3 regions of the Shewanella psychrotolerans genome follow, and region 1 is predicted to be linked to each of the others. Evidence: predicted binding sites of a transcription regulator. Region 1 holds the regulator's gene; each other region holds the start of a gene.
The links. The regulator LexA, encoded in region 1, represses DNA repair genes until DNA is damaged. The targets are predictions, from matches to a motif close to TACTGTATNNNNATACAGTA.
Positions count from the first base shown of each region.

Region 1 (8,047 bases):
AGTCATGCGTTAGCTGTTCAGCAGAGTCAAGGTGATACCGAAGCACATTTAGAGTGGATAAGTATTCTGCTCAATAAATATTATGATCCTATGTACCTGTATCAAATCAACAAAAAAAGCGACCGCATATTGTTTCGTGGCGATCATCAAGCGATGCACCAATGGCTCGATGAGCTAGCATTGAATTAAGTTCTTAAAAAGCCAGAGTTAACTTTCTGGCTTTTTAACTCTCGATAGCGCATATCTTGAAATCTACTCCGACTCATTGGAATCCGTCATTATAGCCGCCAGCTTATCGCGCAGTAGATGTCGATTCACATCTGCGCCATTGAGTGGATCATCGAGTGTCACCGAGACTTTTGACCAAAAACGCTTCGGCCGAGTGCTTAGAGCATGGCCATCTTTGTGACTAAAGTAAGAGCCCCACAAACCTTTTAGCGCCATAGGGATCACCGTAACGGGATCTCTAGCTAATATCTTATCAATCCCCGGCCTAAACTCCCCCAGTTGACCATCAGGACTCAAGCGCCCTTCGGGGAAAAGGCACACTAACTCCTCGTTGGCTAACGCTTGGTGGATAGACTCAAACGCTTGGTTATACGTAACTTCAGACTGTCTAGGTGAACAAATTGGAATAACCCCAGCGTGACGAAAAAGGGATTTAAGTAAAGGGATCTCGCTGATTGATTTATCCATGACGAAGCGAATGGGTCTTGAAGAGACCCCCATGATCACCAAGGCATCCACATAACTCACATGATTACACACTATGATCCCGGCGCCTTCTCTAGGCAGTTTATCTCTGCCTGTCACGGTGACACGATAAAATAGGTGGCTGAGCAGATAGCTAACAAAACGCTGAGTAAACTCAGGAACTTGAGAGTAAACATAGAGAGCAACAACTGAGTTAAGTATGGCTAGTAACAAAAATAACTCAGTAATACTCCAGCCAAATCCTTCAAGCAATAGCATCGACAACAGCGCCGAACAGACCATAAAGAGTGCATTAATAATATTATTTGCAGCGATAGCCTGGGCACACTCTCCCTTATCAGCCCGAGACTGAATAAATGAATAAAGGGGGACGATAAACAAGCCACCACTTAAACCAACCATAAACAGGTCAAACATCACCCGATAGTGTTGCTCATTACTTACAAAGCTGCCTAGGCTATAAACCGCTTGCAACTGAGCGGTAGGTTCAGGAATAGCCCACAACATATCGATGCCAAACAAAGTTAATCCCGCTACGCCAAAAGGTAGAATCCCTAACTCCACATGGCCATATGAAAAACGTTCACACACAAACGATCCGACAGCAATACCAATAGAGAATAGCGCCAGTAATAGCGAAACAACGGTAGCGTCAGAATGCAGGTGTAACTTTGCAAAATTAGGAAATTGGGTCAGATAGGTGGCGCCTAAAAACCAAAACCAGCTAATCGCCAGTATCGCCATCCATATACTCGGCGTCTGCTTAACCTTGGCAATACTGCGCCAAGTTCCAGACAAGGGCGTAAAACGAATTCTAATTACCTCACCTTGAGGCGGCAACGCTGGTATAGCCCTGCTAGACAAGTAACCACAAAGCGACAAAACAAAAACAGTGACGGCGGTAATGACAACCCCATGCTCATTGGCAACTAATAAACCAGCGCTTATGGTACCGATTAAAATTGACAAGAAAGTCCCCATTTCAACCCAAGCATTGCCTTTTACCAACTCAGTTTGAGCGAGCGCCTGAGGTAATAAGGAGTATTTTACCGGACCAAAATAGGCGGATTGACTGCCCGTTAAAAACAGTAACACCAGCATAGCCATATAGCTTTGAGAGAGAATTGCCATGGCGGCACAAGACATGATAACCACTTCTAACTGCTTTAACCTGCGTATTAATTTGGCCTTATCCATATTATCGGCGACCATACCAGCATGGGCGGAAAACAAAAAAAACGGTAAAATGAACACTCCCGCAGCAAGGTTTACAAACAGGTTAACGCTAATTGGCAACTCCCCTATCTGGGCATAGGTCACCATGAGTAACAGCACATTTTTGTAGATATTATCGTTTAACGCCCCCAAACACTGAGTCGCAAAATAGGGGAAAAAGCGTTTCGTTAGCAGCATATCAATTCCTTTTGGTATCCCTTTGCAGTTAAGAGCGAGTCAACATGATAGCGGAGCAAATGATCGAGTGTAGTGTCTTGGATAAAAAGCTTATCGTCTAACGCTAAACTGGTAAGTCCATCTATTCCAGTCCAAATCACCCGACGATCCTTTTACTGCAACGTTAAAGAGATACAGCTTACTAAGGCTCTAGATTAAGCAACATCAGCACACGGCATTCACCAGGGCCGAAATAATCCTCCTCGACGCAGTGTTCAATAAAACCTAGGGAGCGATACAGATGTCGTGCAGGATTCGTTGGCGCCACAGTCAGTTTAACTTCTGTAACATGCTTTGGCAGCGATGTGATCGCATCAACAATTAACCGTCTACCGACACCACGCCCTTGGGCAAGCGTGTCGACCACGACTGACAATATCCAAACACATTGAGCTTGCTCACTTGGCGCAACCAAAATATAACCAAGCAAATTATTGTGTTTATCTACCGCTACTTGTAGACCTCTAGGCCAACAGTCGAAGCTCTGACGAAAGAAAAAGTCAGGGTAACCATGATCACCGAAAAGCGATTTTTCAAGAAAATACACCGAATTTAGTTCGCCCTTTTGTATCGGACGAACTGAAAAACAGGTCAGACTATTCACTGATTAATAACTCGTCCCAAGGCAGATGTGTAGAGCCCACGACGATAAAATTGGGATTCTCTAACGTTTCACGTTCATTGTAACTTAACGGCTGCAGTTCAAGATCCATCACCTGACCACCGGCTTCTTCTATAATAATTTGCGCAGCACCTGTGTCCCATTCACCTGTAGGTCCAATGCGAACATAACAATCGGCACGCCCTTCAGCCACTAGGCAACTCTTCAACGCCGCGCCACCCAATACAATCAGTTCACAATGCCTAGATTGATTAAATAACTTCAACACCGAATGCGGATCCTGGCGACGACTGACGGCCAAGCGCAGCGAAGGTGTGTCTGCGTTAGTCAGCTGACGACTAGAGATACGCAGCTCTCCTTTACTCGACCGCTTATACGCTCCCAGTCCCGCAATGGCATAGTAGATCACCTCTGTCATTGGCACATAGACAATCCCCATAATAGGACGATTATGTTCAACGAGTGCAATAATGACCGAGAAGTCTCCACTTCCAGCAATAAATTCCCCAGTGCCATCCAAAGGATCCACTAACCAATAACGCTGCCATTCGGCACGTTCTGAAAGTGGTATATCAGCATCTTCCTCTGATAAAACGGGGATGCCAGGAGTTAATCTATTTAGCGCAGAAGTAATGATCTCATGAGCGGCAAGATCAGCAGAAGTCACAGGCGTATTATCGGCTTTGATCTCTTTATCAAAGCTGCCTTTTAAATAAATATCTTTTATCGCTAGCCCAGCCTCCACGGCAATGGCGATCACCTGTTCCACATAATCTTCTGGCTTCATCACAACTCCAACAGCCTAAACTGGCAATGCATATATGATAATTCTCATTAACTACTTTAGTTTTAGATGTTTCTGGGCCAAAAACAAGGCGCTTACACTTCTAGATTCAGAAAAATCTTCCTGCGACAATAAATCAAACCACTTTGCTAACGGCCAACTAACCACCTCGATTGGCTCAGGCTCATCACCTTCTAGCCGACTCTCATAAAGGTCTTCAGCAAGATAGATCTGCATCTTGCTAGAAAAATAGCCGGGGGCCAAACTTAACTCCATAAGGTGAGTAAGCTTATGGGCGCCGTAACCTATCTCTTCTTGAAGCTCACGATTCGCCGCTTGAACAGGCGTTTCACCAGGATCGACTAAGCCTTTGGGGAAGCCCAGCTCGTAAGAGTGCGTACCCGCAGCATATTCTCGACCCAGCAGCAATTGGTCATCTAGCACAGGAACCACCATAACCGCACCACGATTGTTGCCCTTCATACGCTCATATTGGCGCTCAACCTGATTAGAAAACTTTAGGTGCACTTGTTCAATCTGAAACAGACGGCTCTTGGCAACAACTTCTGCATGTAAAATCTGTGGCTTCTTGTCCGACATGAATGTCCCTGATAAAAATGACGTTTGCTTCACAGTCCAATCTTACTATGATGTGATTAATCCACAACTCTACCGATGGAATTTTTTCAAACCACAATATGTTTCCATGGAATAAGATAGATACAGTGCTACTCGATATGGATGGCACACTACTGGATTTGCATTTTGATAATCACTTTTGGCTCAGCCTAGTGCCTCAAACCCTTAGCCATCAAAAAAACTTGCCAATCGAGCGCGCAAGAACCCTAGTAGAAGCCGCCTATGACAAAGTCTTTGGCACCTTAGAGTGGTATTGTCTCGACTACTGGGAGCGTGAACTCCAACTTGATATCATCGCCTTGCACCGCTCGATTGTCGACAGAATCCAAATGCGCCAAGATAGTATGCCATTTCTAACCGCCTTAGGAGAGCAAGGAAAATCAAGAATACTGGTGACCAATGCCCATCCAAGCAGCCTCGCACTAAAACTTGAACATACTGATTTAGCTGCTGGGCTAGACCATATGCTATCGAGCCATGCAACGGGGTACCCTAAGGAAGCCCCCCAATTTTGGGAGACGCTTTTCACACAATATCAACTCGACCCAAGCCGATGCTTATTCATTGACGATAGTGAGCCGATCTTACAAGCCGCACAAAAAGCAGGTGTTGGTTATCTGCTTGGAATTAAAAACCCCGATAGCCAAAAGCCACTCAAGTCATTTAACGACTTCCCAGCAATCGCAGACTATCACGATCTATTAAATAGCCTTTTAACCAACAGATAAGCATAGGAACAAGTTAAATAAAATGAGATAGCTAATGGTTTTAGGCAAAAAGCTGGTTAATACTTGCACTACCATAAATACTGTATATACTAACAGTTACTGTATGGAAAGACAGGATAGATAATGAGACCACTAACACCCAGACAAGCTGAAATTTTAGAGCTAATTAAGCGCAATATAGCCGACACAGGCATGCCACCTACTCGAGCTGAAATTGCCCACAGATTAGGCTTTAAGAGCGCTAATGCTGCAGAAGAACATTTAAAGGCACTAGCGAAAAAAGGCTGTATAGAGATCATGCCAGGAACATCTCGAGGGATAAAGCTCCCCCAAGAAGATGAACCTGAAGAACTCGGTTTACCGCTAATCGGTCAAGTTGCCGCAGGTGAACCCATACTAGCCCAAGAGCATGTGGAGCAACACTATCAGGTCGATCCAAATATGTTTAGACCCTGTGCGGACTTCCTGCTACGAGTGCGGGGGGACAGTATGAAGAATATTGGCATCTTAGAAGGCGATCTACTTGCTGTACATAAAGTTGAACAAGCACGTAATGGACAAGTCGTCGTCGCTCGAGTTGAAGATGATGTCACGGTTAAGCGTTTTGAAAAGAAAGGCAACACCGTGTATTTGCATGCCGAAAATGAAGATTACTCACCTATAGTGGTTGATCTCGCTAATCAAAGCCTAAGCATTGAAGGCTTAGCGGTCGGCGTTATTCGCAACGGAGACTGGCAATGAACAATTTAATCGGTAATGCGCCACGTCATCCTGGTCTGTGGGTTGATATAAATAAGCAACTAAAACCATCCCACCCAAATACTATTTCCACCGTGTCAAGCAGCACTCAAGGCAGACAAGAGTTACAAGCGTTAACACCACAGCTAGCTAGATTAAGTCAACAAGGACAATGGGTCGTGCTAATCAGCCCACCGAATATTGGCTATAAACAGATGCTCGCAGATGCAGGGGTTCGTATGGATCGTATTCTACTCGTGCATACCAAAGATGAAGTCGAAGCACTTTGGGCGATGGAAAAAGCACTCACAAGTGGTACATCCAGTGCGGTGATTAGTTGGACTCAATCGCTCGATGCAAGAGATAATCGTCGCTTACAAATCGTCGCCAAAAACACTCGAGCACTGGGTGTCGTTATCGAAGATGCAAATAGTCACTTACCTGTAACAGCCCGTATGCAGGACGATCTAGGCATACAACAAGCCTGTTTATTTAGTTCATTGCATTAATCGATTTACTCCTCCTTTCCATACAAAAGCCCCGCAAGGGGCTTTTTTGTCGCTGTTTTGTTTAGAAAAATAAAATAAAAGTGATCTTGATCAATATTTGAACACCGATTAAGTTAATAGTAGATATCAACGATTATTTGTTATATCCGAACAATTTAGCTGTCGACGCAATTGAGCCCGTGAGAAGTCTTCTCTTGTGTCAATTCGTTGAAATTAGCCTGATATATTCAGCCGTAAGTGCAAGCGTGGTCACCACCAGCAATAACATTTACACCACCAGCGCACTTTGAAGTCATCGTTGCTTTTTTGGGAACCGAAGAGTTTGCATAGAGCCGAGACATACTGTGTGGCTCTTCTTTGTAGTTGCCTTCGCAATTGACAGAGGAGAAGTCTAGTGAAGCAAGTGTTGTATTATTTGCTGGCGTTGCTGTTTACGCCCCCCATACTCGCAGCCGATATGCCCCTCAACATGACAGAAGGGGTTACAGAGATAAGTGGAAGAGTGTTTGGCCTCCACATGACCATTCTCTACATCTGTTGTGCCATAGGCATTGTGGTCTTTGGTGTGATGATCTATTCGATCATCAACCATCGACGCTCTAAAGGTGCCGTTGCCGCCAACTTCCATGAAAGTACTAAAGTCGAAATTGCATGGACCATCGTTCCTTTCGTTATTTTAATCATGATGGCTATTCCAGCAACACAAACCCTGATAGCAATGGAAGACCCCAGCGATGCAGACTTGACCATTAAGATCACGGGTTCCCAATGGAAATGGCATTACAGCTATTTCGATTATGATATCGAGTACTACAGCCTGCTTGCAACGCCAAGAACACAGATAGAAGGTAGTGAAGCCAAAGGCGAGCACTATCTGCTTGAAGTAGATAAACCGCTCGTTCTACCAATTAATAAAAAAGTGCGTTTCTTAATGACTTCAGAGGATGTGATCCATTCATGGTGGGTTCCTGCATTTGCCGTGAAAAAAGATGCCAACCCAGGGTTTATTAACGAGGCTTGGACCCGTATCGATAAACCCGGTACCTACCGAGGTCAATGTGCAGAGCTCTGCGGTAAAGACCACGGCTTTATGCCTATCGTCGTCGAAGTGCTTTCTGAAGCTGATTTTGACAACTGGATACAAGACCAAAAAGCGCAAGCCAGCATTGCAGAGGCTCAAGCAAAAGCCTCTCTGAGCCAGACACTCTCAAAGGAGGAGCTGATGGCTCAAGGCGAGCAAGTTTACATGGCACGCTGTGCAGCCTGCCACCAACCTAATGGTGCGGGTTTACCTGGGGTATTTCCCTCATTAATTGGCAGTCCCATTATCACAGGACCTGTCTCAGATCATATTGACATAGTGTTGCATGGTAAAACGGGGACTGCGATGCAGGCATTTGCTAAGCAGCTAACGGCAACTGAAATTGCTGCCGTTGTCACCTTTGAGCGAAATGCTTGGGGTAACGACTCTGGCGATATTATTCAGGCCGCAGATGTCAGTGGCTCCGAAGAGGCAAGCGCTGCTGCAACGACTGATGCCACCCCAAAGACGCCAACCAACTTACCAGAAAACTCACCAACGACAGAAAACGTAGCGGCTTTAACCGAAGCACCACAAGATTCAAAGGCTGCGGTTTTAGATGACTTAACGATGGAAGAACTTATGTCCATGGGAGAGCAAGTTTATCTCAGCAGTTGCGTTGCTTGTCATCAGGCAACTGGCACTGGACTACCCGGCGCTTTCCCTTCACTTGTGGGTAGTCCTGTCATCAAAGGCCCTGTTTCTGGGCACCTTGATATAGTTATTAATGGTAAGCCTGGCACGGCTATGCAGGCGTTTGGCTCGCAGCTTACGCCACAA
Region 1 is NZ_CP080419.1:122,466-130,512, reverse strand. Features, by position in the region: gene mnmH (tRNA 2-selenouridine(34) synthase MnmH) at 1-189, shown strand, start outside; gene K0I62_RS00595 (MFS transporter) at 253-2,127, opposite strand; gene K0I62_RS00590 (GNAT family N-acetyltransferase) at 2,309-2,770, opposite strand; gene cysQ (3'(2'),5'-bisphosphate nucleotidase CysQ) at 2,763-3,575, opposite strand; gene nudE (ADP compounds hydrolase NudE) at 3,627-4,172, opposite strand; gene yrfG (GMP/IMP nucleotidase) at 4,271-4,939, shown strand; gene lexA (transcriptional repressor LexA) at 5,063-5,680, shown strand; gene K0I62_RS00565 (cell division inhibitor SulA) at 5,677-6,186, shown strand; gene coxB (cytochrome c oxidase subunit II) at 6,581-8,047, shown strand, end outside.

Region 2 (8,047 bases), 2.1 Mb from region 1:
TATCTCAGTGATATGTATTATGAGTTGAAATATTCTATCGCCACAGAAGATAGTTTCTCTCGAATTCGGCTGCTAGTTGATAACAATATTGCTGATCTAGTACCGGCTTCACTGCAAAAGTTCTCAGCTATTTACGATAATCTTGAATCAGAGAACTCTGAAGATTGGTCGAATGCTGTTCATAGCTGTCGCAGAGTCCTGCAAGACTTAGCTGATGCCTTATATCCAGCAAGAGAAGATGCAAAAATAGATGTACGTGGGAAAGAAAAAGTAATTAAGCTTGGTCCAGACGCATATATTAATCGATTGGTAGCTTATGCCGAAGAGCATTCAAGTTCAGAGCGCTTTCAAGATATTGTTGGCTCTCATATGAAGTTCCTAGGTGAACGGCTGGATGCAGTTTTTCAAGCAGCTCAAAAAGGTTCTCACTCTGAGATTGTTACAAAGATGGAGGCCGATCGTTACGTTGTATATACCTACATGATAGTTGGGGATCTTATGTCATTAAAACAAGAAGTAGAACTTCAACAAACAACAGCATAACAAGGCCATGCAATCTGACTCCGCAACTTGTCACGCTTTGTGCGTGCCGCACACAGACGTGCCATGTTGCTACGCAGTTGATGGCGGCGTTATCCCATAGAAATTTTTATCCGAAACTGACATGTTAGAGTTAAGGCTTTAACTCGAAAATGTCCAATAATTGTCTGAGAGCGAGCGGTCTTCTCTATTATTCAGAATTAACGCAAATGAGAACCACTTGTATTTGCAGCGTGTTTATGTCATTATAGAACATGAGCTTCTATTCTTATATTCAAACTACCCTCGTCACTACCCTTACATCTTCTAAAAAAATTATTCTTTTTCAATAAGGAGGTATTTTAATGTCCGAACAAAATGTGCAATCAATTCAAAACTGTTTTAACCAAACTAAATGATTATCAATAAATATAAGGAAATATATGTTAAGTAAGCAAAGTCAGAACTATTTAAATGATGTTAAGAATCGAATTAAGAAACATCAGGGAAAGATCAACATCATTACAATTCATCCAATTCCAGAAACGTACAAACTTGTTTTTTTAAGTGGTTCGCCTAGCTGCATTATTAATTCTAAAGAACTACAGAGTAAAAATACTGAGGGAAGTATCGTCCATCTAAATGGCTCTAGTTACAAGATAATAACACGGATATTCATATCTAGTACGGTTCTAGAACTACACCTAGATAATATATTACCTTAATAATGCAAAAATTCTAATATAGGACATTTGCTAAAGTGACGTTACCTTGAGGCGGACATGATTGACCAGCCACATTTAAGCTGGTCGTGCGCTTGCAATACGAGAAGTAACCCGAAAAACTAGAATGATTTATAGATCGTAACTCGGAAATGTCCAACTTCTAGCTATGCCTCTCAGAAGTAATAGATCCAAATTTAGGCAAAGCTTCTACTTCAGAAATGAATCGCCGCTACTATCGTTCAGTTGGAAGTGACAAGGAAGAAACATCTGACTTTGAATTGGTTTGCGCAAGTAATAAAACCATTAAGGAACTAGCCACTACTTTAGATGCCGATTTCTTTGACCGGATCTCCATGCTAATAATCACAATCCCTCCGCTGAGGGTCTGTAGAGAAGACTTACCAGACGACTGGAAAAAATATGGGGAGAAGTAAACATCAATCCGAATTTGCCAAATGACGTGCCGATATCTAGACAATTGAATAAACTATTAGAGCCGTCATTGGCTGGCAATCTTCGAGACCTGAAGAAGCTTGCTTTTATTACCTGTGCATACATGAATAGCTATAGCCCGACTGAAGCACTTTCCAAAGCCATCTGCTCGCTACAAGAGTTTGATAACATTGAGGAGAATGAAGGAACCAAATTTAATTTTGGTGACTTGTCTAATACGACAAAAGATGAATTAGACAAGCTTTTTAAGTATGAGCTAGCAAGGGCTGCGAAACGCCAATTTGGGACTTGGAGTAATGCCGGTAAAAACCTTCAGATTGACCAGAAAACACTACAGAAGTACATGAAAAATGATAGCTGATAACTTTTGCGGACTGATACACTTCTTTAAGTTAATCAAAAATTGCATGAACATTGCATAATGGTTATTACTGAACTATCCTTTTTAATTATAAACTGAATGCTAATTTCATCATAAAAGACAAGGAGTCATGAAATGAATTATTCTAGGAAGATTATTAAGGTCTTCGGAATCATATTAGCAGTTTCATTCTCTATCCAATCAAGCGCTAACAACACTAGTAAAATAACTGGTAACTCACCTGAAACCTTTACTATCGGGAGCATCTCCCTTGGGAATAAAATAGCTGAAATTAAAGCTAGAGAAATAGTGTTAAGCAATGGTGAGATAATACAAACAGGATTAAACGAGAATGTAAATATCGGTAATGCTTTAGATTTTTGTCGCAAGCCTCACCAAGAGCAGATAAATGAATTTAAAAAAACATTCCCTGAAGCTTTTACTAGTAATCTAGGTATAAGCGATTTCTACAAACTGAATTATAAGATTGTTACTCTGCTTGAACCCTATAACGATGTCAATATTTTGTTGAATTCAAATAATAGTATAACAGCTATTACTGTTCGTAAAAAGTATAGTGACGTTGCAGAGGGTGTAGTGATAGATGCAATATTTGATCGCTTTGGTGATCCAAAGTATATTTATAAAAAGAAAAAAGAGATTAAATCAATTATATTCACTGATATCAACTTTAGTGAAGATAAGTTGGATCACATTTGGATAACTGCCTTATATTCAAACATGAACGATTTGCTTCAACTTCTAAATAACTTCTCCAGTATAGAACATAATGACAATATAACCCCATTAAAAGGCAACCACCTATTAATTGTTTCAGCATCCTCCGAGTTCAATAAAGGTGTAGCATTTATGGCAATAAAGGACTACCAACCTTTTTTTGATGAGCTGAGAAGCCTGAGGCGAAAATGTGTAACTGAATTTAAAATCAGACTAGATAAACTAGAGGAAGATACTATAAAAAATGCTAAACCATTTAATTTGTAGTCTATTAGGCTTTGTTGCTTGATTCGGTGAAGAAGAACGAACCGTTAGTAAATCATGGTTGTTTAAAAAAATATAAATTATTTTATGTGGAGAGGTTAAAATGAATTTTTTTAAGTTTTTTTTGTTACTTCAGCTTTTTTTGGCACCATTTGTATTTTCTGAAGCTAAAATGCCCGATAATAAATACTTTAAAATTGGGGGGCATGATAAAATTGAGTTTGGCGATGTATACCTAGGAATGAAAATACCTGTTAATCAGTATTTATCCGGGGATTTTAAGATAGCAGACTTCGAAATTGAAAAGAAGTATTCCATCCCTATAATTAACCTAATGGCAAAAGAATGTTACAAGCACATCCCAAAGGGAGAAAAATACTATGCTTTCAACAGAAATCATGAATATAATTTTAAAATAAACACTTGGATCAAGAATAAGTTCCCCATCAAGAGTATTATACTCAACAATGCACGTAATAATATACCTGCAAAAAAAAGATATGTACATGAGTTGATTTTAAATTCAGAAGATCGTGTTGTATACATGAAGTCTAAACGTGTGTTTAAGGGAGCCTTATCCCAAGCGGAATTATTATCTGCAATAAAAAATCAGTTTGGACAATCTTTGAGTGACCCATATAAACGACAATCAGCAACCGCTGTTTATGCATACTACTTGTATGATGAATATTTTTTATCGAAGAGTAGTAAACTTCTACAATTTAATGATTCATTAGTTTCACGAGTTAATGAAGATATTCTTGGAAAGAATAGAAATGATGAGGATAGTTATTACATCCAAGCTGTTTCTGTAACGAGGCCACTTATACTATTTAATGCCTATAAGTGGATGCCAATTCGAACTATCCTTGAAGATGGTCTATCTGAATGTAAAAGTGAAATTGAAAAGGCAGCTAATGACATTCTATATCCTAAAAATGAATTTAAAATTGACATTTGATATAGTCGCGAACTCAACGCCAATATAAAACTTATGCAACCATAAAATCTGTTATTTAATGCACATGAATTATATTTGCAAGCCGCGACAACTTACGTCGCACAGGTCTTCATTCGGTGAAGCTTTAGAATTTAGCAAGTAAAAGCTGCATAGCTATTTCTAGACCGAAAGGTTGCGCATTCAATCTATTATTTAGCACTTTATCTTTGGAATGTGTGACCACCGTGTCGTATATTGCGGTGTTAGCAAGTCTCGCTTCATTTGCCATTTCGGGGCTACGCCTTGGCCAGCAACAAAAAGTGAGTCAGTTCCATAACGCGCGTTGATACAATCAAGCGCCACCATTAGCGCGGGACTCTTAGGTTGATTGAATAAATCTCGTTGAAAGTGCTTTTCGCTACATAACTCAACCAGGCCTACGCCAACTTTGTAGTAACGTACCCCTGGCTGAAATCTAAGACTACTGTCACGCACTGCCTTTTCTATCAATTCGCATGTATCATTCGTTGGTAACTCGAGAGGGAGCGTGATTTTAAATCCTGCCGGCCGCTCATCAAACGGTGAGTTACTCGCAAAGACGAGTAACGTTTTGCAAAGGGAACCTTGTTGCCTTGCTTTGGCTGCTGCGATAGCGACATGCTTGGTGATAGCTTGGAGTAGGGATGCCTTATCGGAAATACGGTTACCCATACTCCTCGTTGAAAAAATCTGCTTTTTATCAGCCCTTGCTGCATCCCATCCTTTGCATGGAATGCCATTGAGTTCTCTTACTGTGCGCTCGAGCTCAATACTAAATTGCTGGCGTGCAATACTCGGTTCAAGCCGGGCCAAGTCTAATGCAGTATTGATACGAAGAGCCGCCAGGCGTTTCGCAATACGCTTACCCACTCCCCATACATCTTGAGTCTCCATTTGCTCGAGAATATAACTGCGCTCCTCATCTGTGGTGATAGCACAAACGCCGGCGTAGCCTGGTAGGTGTTTAGCCGCATGGTTTGCTACTTTGGCTAGTGTGAGTGTTTCTCCTATACCTACACACACCGGCAACCTTGCTTCTTTCCATACGGCTCTGCGGATTTTATGACCGTGAGATATTAGACAGGGGATAGCCGGGTAAAGGTTTCTGAAAGATAAAAATGACTCATCAATACTATAAATGTGTTGCTCAGGCGCAAACCGACCAATAACTTCCATCATGGCGGCAGAAAGAGAGCCGTATAGCTCATAGTTGGATGACAGAGCAATCACGCCTTTCTGCTGACATAATGACTTTACCTGAAAGTAGGGGACGAACTTGCTTATCCCCGCTTCCTTAGCCTGCCGATTAGCCGCGACAATACACCCATCGTTATTACTGAGCACCACTATTGCCTTTCCACGCCATTCGGGACGAAATACCTGTTCAGCGCTGCAGTAAAAGGAATTAGCGTCGACCAAAGCGAACAAGGTTATTAACTCCTGCTCAGTATCGAGCTTTGCCTGTGACAGCGAATTGAACGAATCACCACGCCCTCAATAGTAAAAGAGTCATGCTCAAAAATAGGTGTGTTCATATGAAAGTCGTTCGCAGATATCAACTGCCTGTTGACTGTATCAATGATTTTGCAAACGAAGCAGCCATTGTAATTCGCAACGATAATGTCTTGGTTTTTGACGGTTACATGCCTATCCACAATGAGGATATCCTGGTCAAAGATGCCAACGCCTTGCATTGAGTCGCCACTTGCCTGGCCGATAAAGGTGGCGCTTGGGTGTTCAATAAGCAACTCATCGAGGCTTAATGGCAACTGTTTATAGTCCGTTGCTGGGGACTCAAAGCCGGTTATCCCGGCACTGGCTAAAATGGGTATGACTTTCATTTCTTACTGACACTGTTTATTTATACAGTATTTTAGCTGAATTTAATTTTTTGGCAATATTCGGAAGCTTTCCTTGTACATGCTACAGCTCGATTCAACGAAAGGTCACTACCTGTTTTGATTTTTACCAACCAAATAGCCCTACACCAAAGTCCGCTAGTGTGCCGATTTTGCTAGCTTTTTACAGCAAATTTATTTAGCGTACTAAAGAGGCACATCAAGTGTCGGCGAGATATGAAACCATGGGTTGATCTTTCAATCGCTGTAATGTCATAAACATGGAGGTTTGTATGAATAGGGTGTACGCGGGCTTAATACGCCGAATCGCATTAGCTTTGGCTTTTACCGTGTTCACGCCTAGTGCCATTGGTCACAGTGGTGCAAAAGATGAAAATGGTGGCCACCTTGACAGGTCAACCCGTACATATCATTGCCATACCCAAGACTGTCTGCTCCCACTTAATGGCTTAGAAGCAACTAATTACCTTTCGATTGTGTCTTTCAATATTCAATTTTTGGGTAACTTTAAAGACCGCGATGATAAAGCGTTAGCTCAACTATTAGCGAATGAGGATATCGTCGTCATTCAAGAGCTTGTTGCCCCGCCTTACGATGGTACCTTTCCAGATAACACGCCATACAAGCCTGATGTTGAAGCTCGCCGATTTTTTGAAGCAATGTCGTCATATGGGTTTGATTACATTCTGTCAGAAGAGGACACAGGCACAAATGACACCATTCACCTTAATAGTGCTGCAACTGAATGGTTTGTCACGTTTTTTAAACCAGACAAAGTGCAATATGAACCAAGCTTGCCTAATGGGTTCTTGGCGGACGACCGCTCGAATAACGATAAGTACGAGCGCGTCCCTTACGCTAGCACGTTTAAAGCAAAAGCGACGGGGGATGACTTTGTCCTGATATCTGTCCATCTACAACCAGGAACGAGCAAGAAGGATGAGGCGCGTCGTAAAGGTGAGCTATTGGAAGTAGCCAAATGGATAGAAGAGAACGATTCAGTTGAACGAGATTTCTTTGTATTAGGCGACATGAACTTCTAAGACTGCGATGAAATATCGACGATTTTACCCGACGCCTTGTCTGCACTGAATGCAGGGGGTAGTTGTCTCATGACCAACACTAACGTTAATAGTCCTCGGCCGTATGACAATGTCATTTATCCGACCTCAAATACAAGTAGTTTGTTTTTGGGCGGGCAGTTTGAAGTCATCGACTTAATAGATGAGATGGAAGATGACTGGTTTGAGGATTTTACGACTCCATACCCAGGATCGCCGTACAACCACAATGCATTCAGGGCTCGGTATTCAGACCATCATCCGGTTCGTTTTAAAGTCGTGCTAACTGGCGATGATGATTGAATTGATAGAGATGAACAAGACAGATTTGGCGACAGTGATGCCCCAAGAAAGTAATGGCTTATGAAAGACTTTTACACTGAGCATGTGAAAGCACTCAGTACCCAATACAACGCACAACGCTTTGAAGATGTGCATCAATCATGGCAAGACTTTTGGCCAAAAGCCGAACAGCGCGTGCTTGATGTCGGGGCTGGCACCGGGCGCGATGCAAAGTGGTTTTCCCATCAAGGCTGCGAAGTATATGCACTTGAACCTAACGATGAAATGCGCGCAGAAGGGAAGCGCTATACCCAATCACACAGTGTGACCTGGCTGAATGATAAGTTACCGGAGTTAAAGAATATTCTTTCATTGGGTATTCAGTTCGACGTTATTCTCGTCAGCGCGGTGTGGATGCATTTGGCTGAGTCCCATCGTCAGCGAGCATTTCGAAAGCTAAGTAACCTTCTAACACCCAATGGAAAGTTGATTATTACACTTCGCCATGGTGGGTTTGATGATGGCCGCGTCAGCTATCCAGTAAGCGTCAGTGAGCAAGAAACACTTGCCAAGATACATGGCTTGCAAGTGGTTCATGTACAGAGCGCGCCCGATAATATGGAGCGGGATACTGTTAACTGGGAAACGGTTGTACTTAATATGCCCGACGATGGTTCGGGAGCACTTCTTAAAATTCGGCATATTTTGGTTAACGACAGTAAAGTCGCAACCTACAAACTCGCGCTCCTGCGGGCATTGGTCCGAATAGCTGATGCGCATCCTGGATGCGTTATAGATAAGACTGA
Region 2 is NZ_CP080419.1:2,192,499-2,200,545, reverse strand. Features, by position in the region: gene K0I62_RS09735 (hypothetical protein) at 1-543, shown strand, start outside; gene K0I62_RS09730 (hypothetical protein) at 1,723-2,058, shown strand; gene K0I62_RS09725 (hypothetical protein) at 2,194-3,063, shown strand; gene K0I62_RS09720 (hypothetical protein) at 3,164-4,021, shown strand; gene K0I62_RS09715 (Y-family DNA polymerase) at 4,214-5,467, opposite strand; gene K0I62_RS09710 (LexA family protein) at 5,473-5,880, opposite strand; gene K0I62_RS09705 (endonuclease/exonuclease/phosphatase family protein) at 6,171-6,941, shown strand; gene K0I62_RS09700 (hypothetical protein) at 7,011-7,262, shown strand; gene K0I62_RS09695 (class I SAM-dependent methyltransferase) at 7,323-8,047, shown strand, end outside.
Region 2: K0I62_RS09710 (LexA family protein) is a predicted target of LexA. The motif match lies at 5,891-5,910, and genes of this name have one in related genera.

Region 3 (8,047 bases), 1.0 Mb from region 1:
TTATCCAGCGGCACCATAGAGGTTTCGGTTTGGCCTGCTTTACTCTGTTTATTCACAAACATATGTTGATGACCATTGCCTGCAACTTGCGGTAAGTGGGTTACACATAGGACTTGGGTCGATTCGCCAAGTGAGCGCAGCATTTTACCGACGACCGCTGCTGTTGGTCCTGAGATTCCGACATCAACTTCATCGAATATTAGGGTCGGTGTGGCTACTTTCTTAGCGGTGATCACTTGAATGCCAAGGCCAATACGCGACAGCTCGCCACCGGAGGCCACTTTCGAGATAGCTTGTAGCGGTTGTCCGGGATTGGTTGTGACTTGAAACTCGATTGTGTCACAGCCATTGGGTGACATGATCTCTTCATTAAAGCGAACATCGATAACAAATTTCCCCTTAGGCATGCTGAGTTCATGAATCGACTGGGTCACCTGTTTATCGAGTTCTTTCGCGTAACGGCTACGGCTTTGACTGAGCTTTTTAGCATGGGCGATAAACCCTTGTTTGCAGCTTTCTAACTGCTCCTCAATCTCTTGCAGCTTCTCTTCATCAGAATCTAGTGTGCTTAGTTCTAGGCTTAAGTCTTGGTGATGCTGATACAGCGCTTTGGCGCTTACGTGATGTTTTCGTGCCAATTGCATAATCTTAGATAAGCGTTGTTCTAGATACGCAAAATGATCAGGGTCGAGCTCTAAGCCATCGAGGTAACGTTGTAGCTCGCTACTGCTTTCTTGTACTTGGATGAGCGCATCGTTAAGCATATTGCCAATGTTGTTAAGCGCCGGATCATAGCCTTCTAACTCTTGGGCGTGATCAATTGCCATATTGAGTACCGATTCGACAGCGCCTTGTTCATTGTCTTGCAATAGAAATAGCGTGTGTTGACAGGCTTGCACTAAGGCTGTGCCATTGGCGAGTTTCTTGTGCTCTGCTTCTATTTCTTCAAATTCAGTTTCACCTAAATCAAACTCGTTAAGCTCTTCTACTTGATATTGCAGTAACTGTTTGCGAGCAATGCGTTCATGTTGTGATTGCTGTAGCTGCTTTAGCTCTTTGTCTATCAGCTTGTAGCGTTGATAGCTGGCACTCACGCTATCTAATAACATCCTATGGTTGGCATAGCTGTCTAGCAGTGTGAGTTGATGCTCACTTTTAAGCATGGCGTGGTGAGCGTGTTGTCCGTGAATGCCGATAAGCAGTTGGCCTAAGGCGCGCATCTGATTGAGTGGGACGGGGTTTCCGTTGACGTATGCACGTGAACGTCCATCGCTGCTAATGGTTCTGCGTAAAATACACTCGTCGTCAAGCTCGAGATCATTATCTTCAAGCCAGCGTTTTGCTAGGGGAATATCGACTAAAGAGAAACGGGCGCTAACCTCTGCTTTGGTGGCACCAGGTCTGACGGTATTGGCATCGGCGCGATTACCTAGGCATAAGCCTAAGGCATCTATCGCGATAGATTTACCAGCGCCAGTTTCACCTGTGATACTGGTCATGCCGGTTTTAAAGTCGAGTTCTAAGAAGCGGACAATGGCAAAGTTATTGATGCTGAGCTGACAAAGCATGATGACATCCTTTTACAAAGTACTGTATTAATGCACAGTATATACTGATTTTTTATACAGTAAATACCTGTGTGCTTTTTAAACTTATTTTTAGCACACTTTTTCATGCTAACTATAAAAGCTGATCAAGCAAAGGTAATACGGCAAAGCTGAGCACAATTCCTAAACTGATATTTTGTGCGCTAACAGTGGCATTGACTTGGTATCTGTGTGACAGCAGGTAAACACTTGCCGCCGTTGGCAGGGCGGCTAGAATCACCCCCATCTTTAACAGCTCATTACCGACGCCAAATGCTCTGAATAGTAAGTAGACCACCAATGGTTGTAGCAATAACTTGAACAAGTTAAGCATAGCCAACTCTGTGGCAGTTGAGCTTTTATGGTTAGCGTTACGTCCCTGTTGTTGGTTGGCCTTACACAGCACCATGCCAATCGCAAATAGGGCACAAGGGCTGGAGGTCATACCAAATTGGCGAATAATCCCGCTTATTGGCGGATATAGTTCGATATGTGAGGCAGAGATCCCAACGCCGATTAAGCTTCCTATAATGATTGGATTTTGCAATAGGGCTAAGGTGACCGTTTTTAATGCGCTTTGAGTTTGTCCTTGATATAGGGCGAGTTGCGCTAACACTATGGCAAATACGGTTACAGATAGCAGGCTGGCTATCGCTGCCGCGGCCAGTGCCAGCTGATCGCCAGGATAGAGCATCATCATTAAAGGAATGCCGATAAACGAGGTATTGCCAAAGGTGGTGTTAAGCGAGCGAATTGCGGCGATATCTCGCTTATTTTTGTCGCGCCATAAAGAAAGTAAGGTGGTTAAAAGATAAATGATTGCCATCGCAACGCCATAGCCCGCGATGAAGCCCCAGTTGGCGATCTGCTCTATAGGCGTCTCGGCCAGTACAATAAGCATTATCGCAGGAAATGCTATGTAGTAGACGTATTGGTTGAGCACGTTATCAGTATCTATGGGGAGAATGCGACTTTTTTGCATCACAAAGCCAGTTAACATAATACCAAAGACGATAAAAAGTGGGGTTAGGATAGGCCACATACGACAAATTTATCCTTAAACTGTACGGCCACCGAAACTAGCATAACTAGTGAAGCTGCTGCTATTGCGCAAAAGTCTAATAGAGGTCACATGATGCACGTTAATCACTAATGAGTAATAAGGGGATTAACGGTGCTTATTGGTTAATTTATTCTTGGCGTCTTTGGTTTTTTACTTTTTACCGGGAAGTTTAGGGCGCGGTTTTTCTGTAACGTTTGTTTGCGCATCACTGTTTAATTCAAGCTTGGATTGCGGTAGCACGCCTAACTCTTCAAAGAACTGGATTTGGCGTCTTAGTTCAAATAGGGAGTCTGTACGTCTCTGCTCCCCTATGATCAATACCCAAGAATCGGTTAATCCATCAAGATTGGTTAACACATGACCTTGATATATGAGTTTTCTCATTATCGATTAAGCAGCGGTGATCCCGATATTAGATACGCCAGATTCGATGATCTCTTTACGTAGCGATTTAACGAAATCGGCGGTCAATTTGGGATTATCTTCGATGATTTCCAGTAGAGAAGATTGCAACTCTTTCTCTTCGATCATCACTTCGTGGTTAAAGATGAAATCGTCAAGTGCTTGCTCGTCCATCTCTTCTTCTACCGTGGCTTCGATATAGTTCGCCACAGTGCTTGATGACAGCTTGCTGATATTGGTAATGTCGTCTTCTACTTTACTCTGTAGCGCGCTAAGCAAAGAGGTGAGGGCTACGGCCGCATCCATCGCAGGATAAACGCCATAAGCATCAAAATCACTTGGTTCAGGGGTATTGAGATCGAGGCGCTCTAAATAGATATCGATATTAAGTTTTAACTTTTTGTCGTACATCGATTGCCACAACAAGTTTAGTACGGTATCGAGTACTTGTGGATCTCCAAACTCACACACTTCGCTAAACAGTAGATAGTTGGGGTACATGCGTTGACAAAGCGCGATAGCAAACAACTTCTTTTGTTCAAGTTCTAATGCTTTTAATCGTTTGAAGAACCCTGGTTTATTACTCATCGATCACATCCATAGATAACTGGGATATTACTTGGTTAGCGGCAGATTCTACCTTAGAAAGCTCATCAAGTAACTCTAGTATTTCAGGTTCCACCTCTTCGACGCAGCCATTTTTCTTGAGAGATAGCTCAATTTCACGGCAAAGTCGTTGGGTAGTCGGCACGCCGCAGTAACAACTGGCACCATGCAGTTTATGCACATGTGTCAGCATAGCTTCGTTGTCTAGCATATCTAACGCCTGAGACAGATTATTTCGTGTCTCTGGCATCGAATCTAAAAGCATCTGTAGCATCTCGAGTGCAAGATCCGCTTTCTGATTCGCTTGGGTTAGGCATAACTCCCAGTTGAGCGTATGCTGATCGAAATGGGTGAACTTAGGCCGGGTCTTCCATCGACTAATGACACTTTTGAGTGCTGCTTCGTCGATAGGCTTGGGCAGATAACCATCCATACCACTTTGATTTATGCGCTCACGTTCTTCGGCTATCGCATGTGCCGTTACCGCGATGATTGGCGTGTTGCGGTTAACCGAATGTTCTCTGATCTGTTTGGTTGCGCTAAAACCGTCGGTGCCTGGCATCTGAATATCCATAAAGATCAGATCAAAACTACGCGTCTTGGCGATATCTACGGCTTTTTGACCATTATCGGCCACAGTTACTTGAGTAACGAGTTCACGCAATAGCGTGTCGATAAGTTTTAGGTTAGCCAGGTTGTCATCTACCGCCAAAACATTCATAGGTTCTCGACTTAAGTCCTTTTCGACTGTGTCGCTAAAGGGCAGTGATTCCATCGTCGCCTTATGTGGATTGATCAGGGCCACTGCTAGGGAGCGTTCACCTATAGGGGCATACATTACCTTATCGACGCTAGGTTGAATCATGCTCATTTTGGCTGTGCTGTCATTGCTGTTGCACAGATAGAGTGAGTAGTCGCTTACTTTACGAATACCGTTTAGGATTTCAGCTAAAGATGGACTCTCTGCCAACTCATTACAGCTAATCATGGCGTAATCGAAGTGGGACCGTGGATCTTGGGTGATCTTTGCTAATTGTTCTAGGGTCGTCACATTGGTAACGTTCATTTTCCAGTGTTCGAACAGGTTTCCGTGAACCGTTCGCGAAAGCTCTTTGGGTTCAAACAGCATGATCGATTTATGTCTAAGCTTATCGGTTTCCAATGCCTGACTAATGGGGTATTGACTGAGTTTTAATGGCAGCGTAAACCAGAAGGTGGAACCTTTATTTGGACTCGATATACAGCCGATTTGTCCACCCATCTGATTAATGAGGCGTTTGGTAATGATCAGCCCAAGACCGGTGCCACCAAAGCGGCGAGAGATAGAGGAGTCCGCCTGACCAAAAGCTTGGAAAAGTTGATTTTGGTGGTGTTTATCGATTCCGATCCCTGTATCGGTGATCTCACAGCGGATTGTGATCTTTTCTGGCTCTTCATCCGTGAGACGCATTTTTAGGTGAACGCTACCGCTATCGGTAAATTTAATCGCATTTCCCACGAGGTTAGTGATCACTTGCCCCACTCGCAGCGAATCGCCAGAGACATTATCATTAATCGTCGGTTCGATATCGATCACTAGCTCGAGCTTTTTCTCTTTAGCACTATTGGCCAGCAATGAAATGGTGTCTTCGACTATTTCACGCAGCGCAAACGGCATGTTCTCAAGCACCATTTTTCCCGCTTCCAGTTTGGAGAAATCGAGAATGTCATTAATGATCCCTAAAAGATTTGTCGCACTTTTTTCAATGGTCTTTATGTAGTCTTGTTGACTGGAGTGTAAAGGCGTTTTTAACAACTGTTTGGCAAAACCAATCACGCCATTGAGTGGTGTGCGAAGTTCGTGAGACATGTTGGCTAAGAATTCTGACTTAATGCGACTGGCTTCTAGGGCACGCTTTTTAGCAAGATCTAATTCGACGTTTTGAATTTCAATCTGTTCAAGGGTTTCACGCAGGTCCGACGTGGCTTGATCGATATTCTGCTGCATCTCTTCATGATAATCTGACAGCGAGCTGGCCATGGCGTTGATCCCCCGTTTTAGCAGGTCCAGCTCACCAATAAGATTGCCGTCGACACGATTATCGAGTTTACCTTCGCGGATCTTAGCTACCACCCTGACCATATCGGTAATGGGCTGGGTGACGTTTTTAACTAATCTGAACGTAAACAACAGATTAAGCTGTACACCTATCAAGACTATGATAAATGCTGCCACTGCCGCGCGATGCTGCTCTAACAGGGCGTTTTCTTTATTTATTAATACCGCGATGTAGCCAAGCCTTGCGGAACTGTCCAGTTGGGCCGTCGCGTTTTTGTCATAGGGGCTGACAATTAATTCTCGCTGGCTAGAAAAAATCGGACTGCGTAAGATAATGCTGTCGCCAAATTGCTCTAATTCCGTGGTGGCTAGGGACTCAATCGGCTCGTTATAACGCATGAATTCATGGCTTTTGTAGTAATGCGAGGTCACTATCACTCGATTGTTAGTATCGAAGATGGCAATGAATTGCACTAAGTTCGATTTATTGAGCTGTACCGAGGTAATGAGCCTTTTTGTGGTTTCGAAATTCTTGGTTTCTAGGCCAATTTCAGCCGCGATCGCCAATGGTTCGATGATGTTACCTCCGCGTTCAATTAAGCTTTGTTCCAGCTCATAGAAGCGATTTATGGTAAAGTAGCTGCCAAGCAAAATGCCGACCAAAATAGTGGGCGCTAATGCCAGCACAAGAACCCAGGCTCTTAAGCTGTATTTAGTCATGTTGTCGGCACTATTCATGGCGTTGGCTGATTAACGTTGGTGGTTGATATAGGTTACATTAGACTGCCAGACTTTGTGCAGTATTTACTAGTATTTTTATTGTTTTAGAGACAGAAATGGCGCAATTTTTTAAACCTAAACCGAATAAATTAAAACAAACTTCAGCTAAGCAGCAGTTTGAGATCAGGGATTTGGATCATCTTGGTGCTGGCGTTGCCCATCATCAGGGGAAAATCGTATTTATCCCCGGTGCGCTTCCTGGTGAAAAGGTTACTGCGCAAATTGTTGAGCAAAAAAAGCGTCATGCAAAAGCGAAATTATTGTCTGTTGATACCCAGTCTGCCGGCCGGATAGCCAGTTCCTGCCCCTATTATGGTGAGTGTGGCGGCTGTGATCTGCAGCATTTAGACCTTGCTAAACAGCGAGAATATAAACAGCAGGCCCTCATTAATCTGGTCGATAAGATGGGACATGTTAACCCAGATGAAATCGCTCTCCCATTGGCAGGTGAAGGTTGGTATTACCGCCGTAAGGCGAGACTTGCTACCAATTATCAGCGCGACAGCAAAACCCTAAAATTAGGATTTCGTGCATCATCGAGTAATCAGGTCGTTGATATCGCAAAGTGCCCAGTGCTAGCAAAAGAGCTGTCTGATATTATCGCGCCGTTAACCCTAAGTTTAAATCAGTTAACGGCAAAACGTAGTTTGGGTCATGTTGAGCTGATTTCAGTGGAGTCTGGTCCATGGGTGGTGATTCGCATTACCCAACTGTTGGGCGATAGCGATAAGCAAATCTTGCTCGCTTTTGCACAAGCGCATCAGGTTCAGGTCGCACTGCTCGATGAGCATGGTCAAATAGATCCGCTAGTGGGTGAGCTGCAACTGCCATTTTATCTACTCGATAATGAGTGCCGCTTGAGTTTCTCACCGGGTAATTTTATTCAAGTTAATGGTGAGATGAATAGCCAGATGGTAAGGCAAGCCATCAATTGGTTGAACGTTAAACCGGGTGAGCGAGTATTGGATCTGTTTTGCGGGGTTGGCAACTTTACCATTCCACTCGCTAAGGCGGGCGCCGAGGTGGTTGGTGTCGAAGGCGTTGTTGAGATGGTTGCTCAGGCGAAACTTAATGCTGCTCAAAGTGATGTGAGCCAAGTGGAGTTTTATCATGCGGATCTGAGCGCCGATATCTCCTATCAGCCATGGCTTGGACGCATCGATAAATTGCTTATTGATCCTGCAAGGGCGGGAGCTTTTGAAAGCCTGCAATGGTTGAAGACGATGAAGCCACAATCTGTGGTTTATGTTTCATGTAATCCAGTGAGTTTGGCGAGAGATTGTGAGCCATTACTTAAGCAGGGCTACAAAATGAGGAAATTGGGTTTAATTGATATGTTTCCTCAAACTCATCATATCGAAGCCATGGCGTTGTTTGAATTAGATAAATAATTGTTAACAATGGTGTGGTTGGGCAAAATATCTACGTTTGTCAATTGACAACCGAGGTGGAATCTTCAAGATAGTGGATTAAGAATTTTACGTGTTATGGAATGGTATTCACTGGGGCGAGAATCGAGATCTTCAGCGCGTATACAGGAAAAAGGACAATCATTAGATGGTATCTGTAAGA
Region 3 is NZ_CP080419.1:1,172,245-1,180,291, forward strand. Features, by position in the region: gene recN (DNA repair protein RecN) at 1-1,568, opposite strand, end outside; gene K0I62_RS05210 (AEC family transporter) at 1,681-2,628, opposite strand; gene K0I62_RS05215 (hypothetical protein) at 2,800-3,033, opposite strand; gene K0I62_RS05220 (YjaG family protein) at 3,040-3,639, opposite strand; gene barA (two-component sensor histidine kinase BarA) at 3,632-6,415, opposite strand; gene rlmD (23S rRNA (uracil(1939)-C(5))-methyltransferase RlmD) at 6,532-7,866, shown strand; gene relA (GTP diphosphokinase) at 8,033-8,047, shown strand, end outside.
Region 3: recN (DNA repair protein RecN) is a predicted target of LexA. The motif match lies at 1,589-1,608, and genes of this name have one in related genera.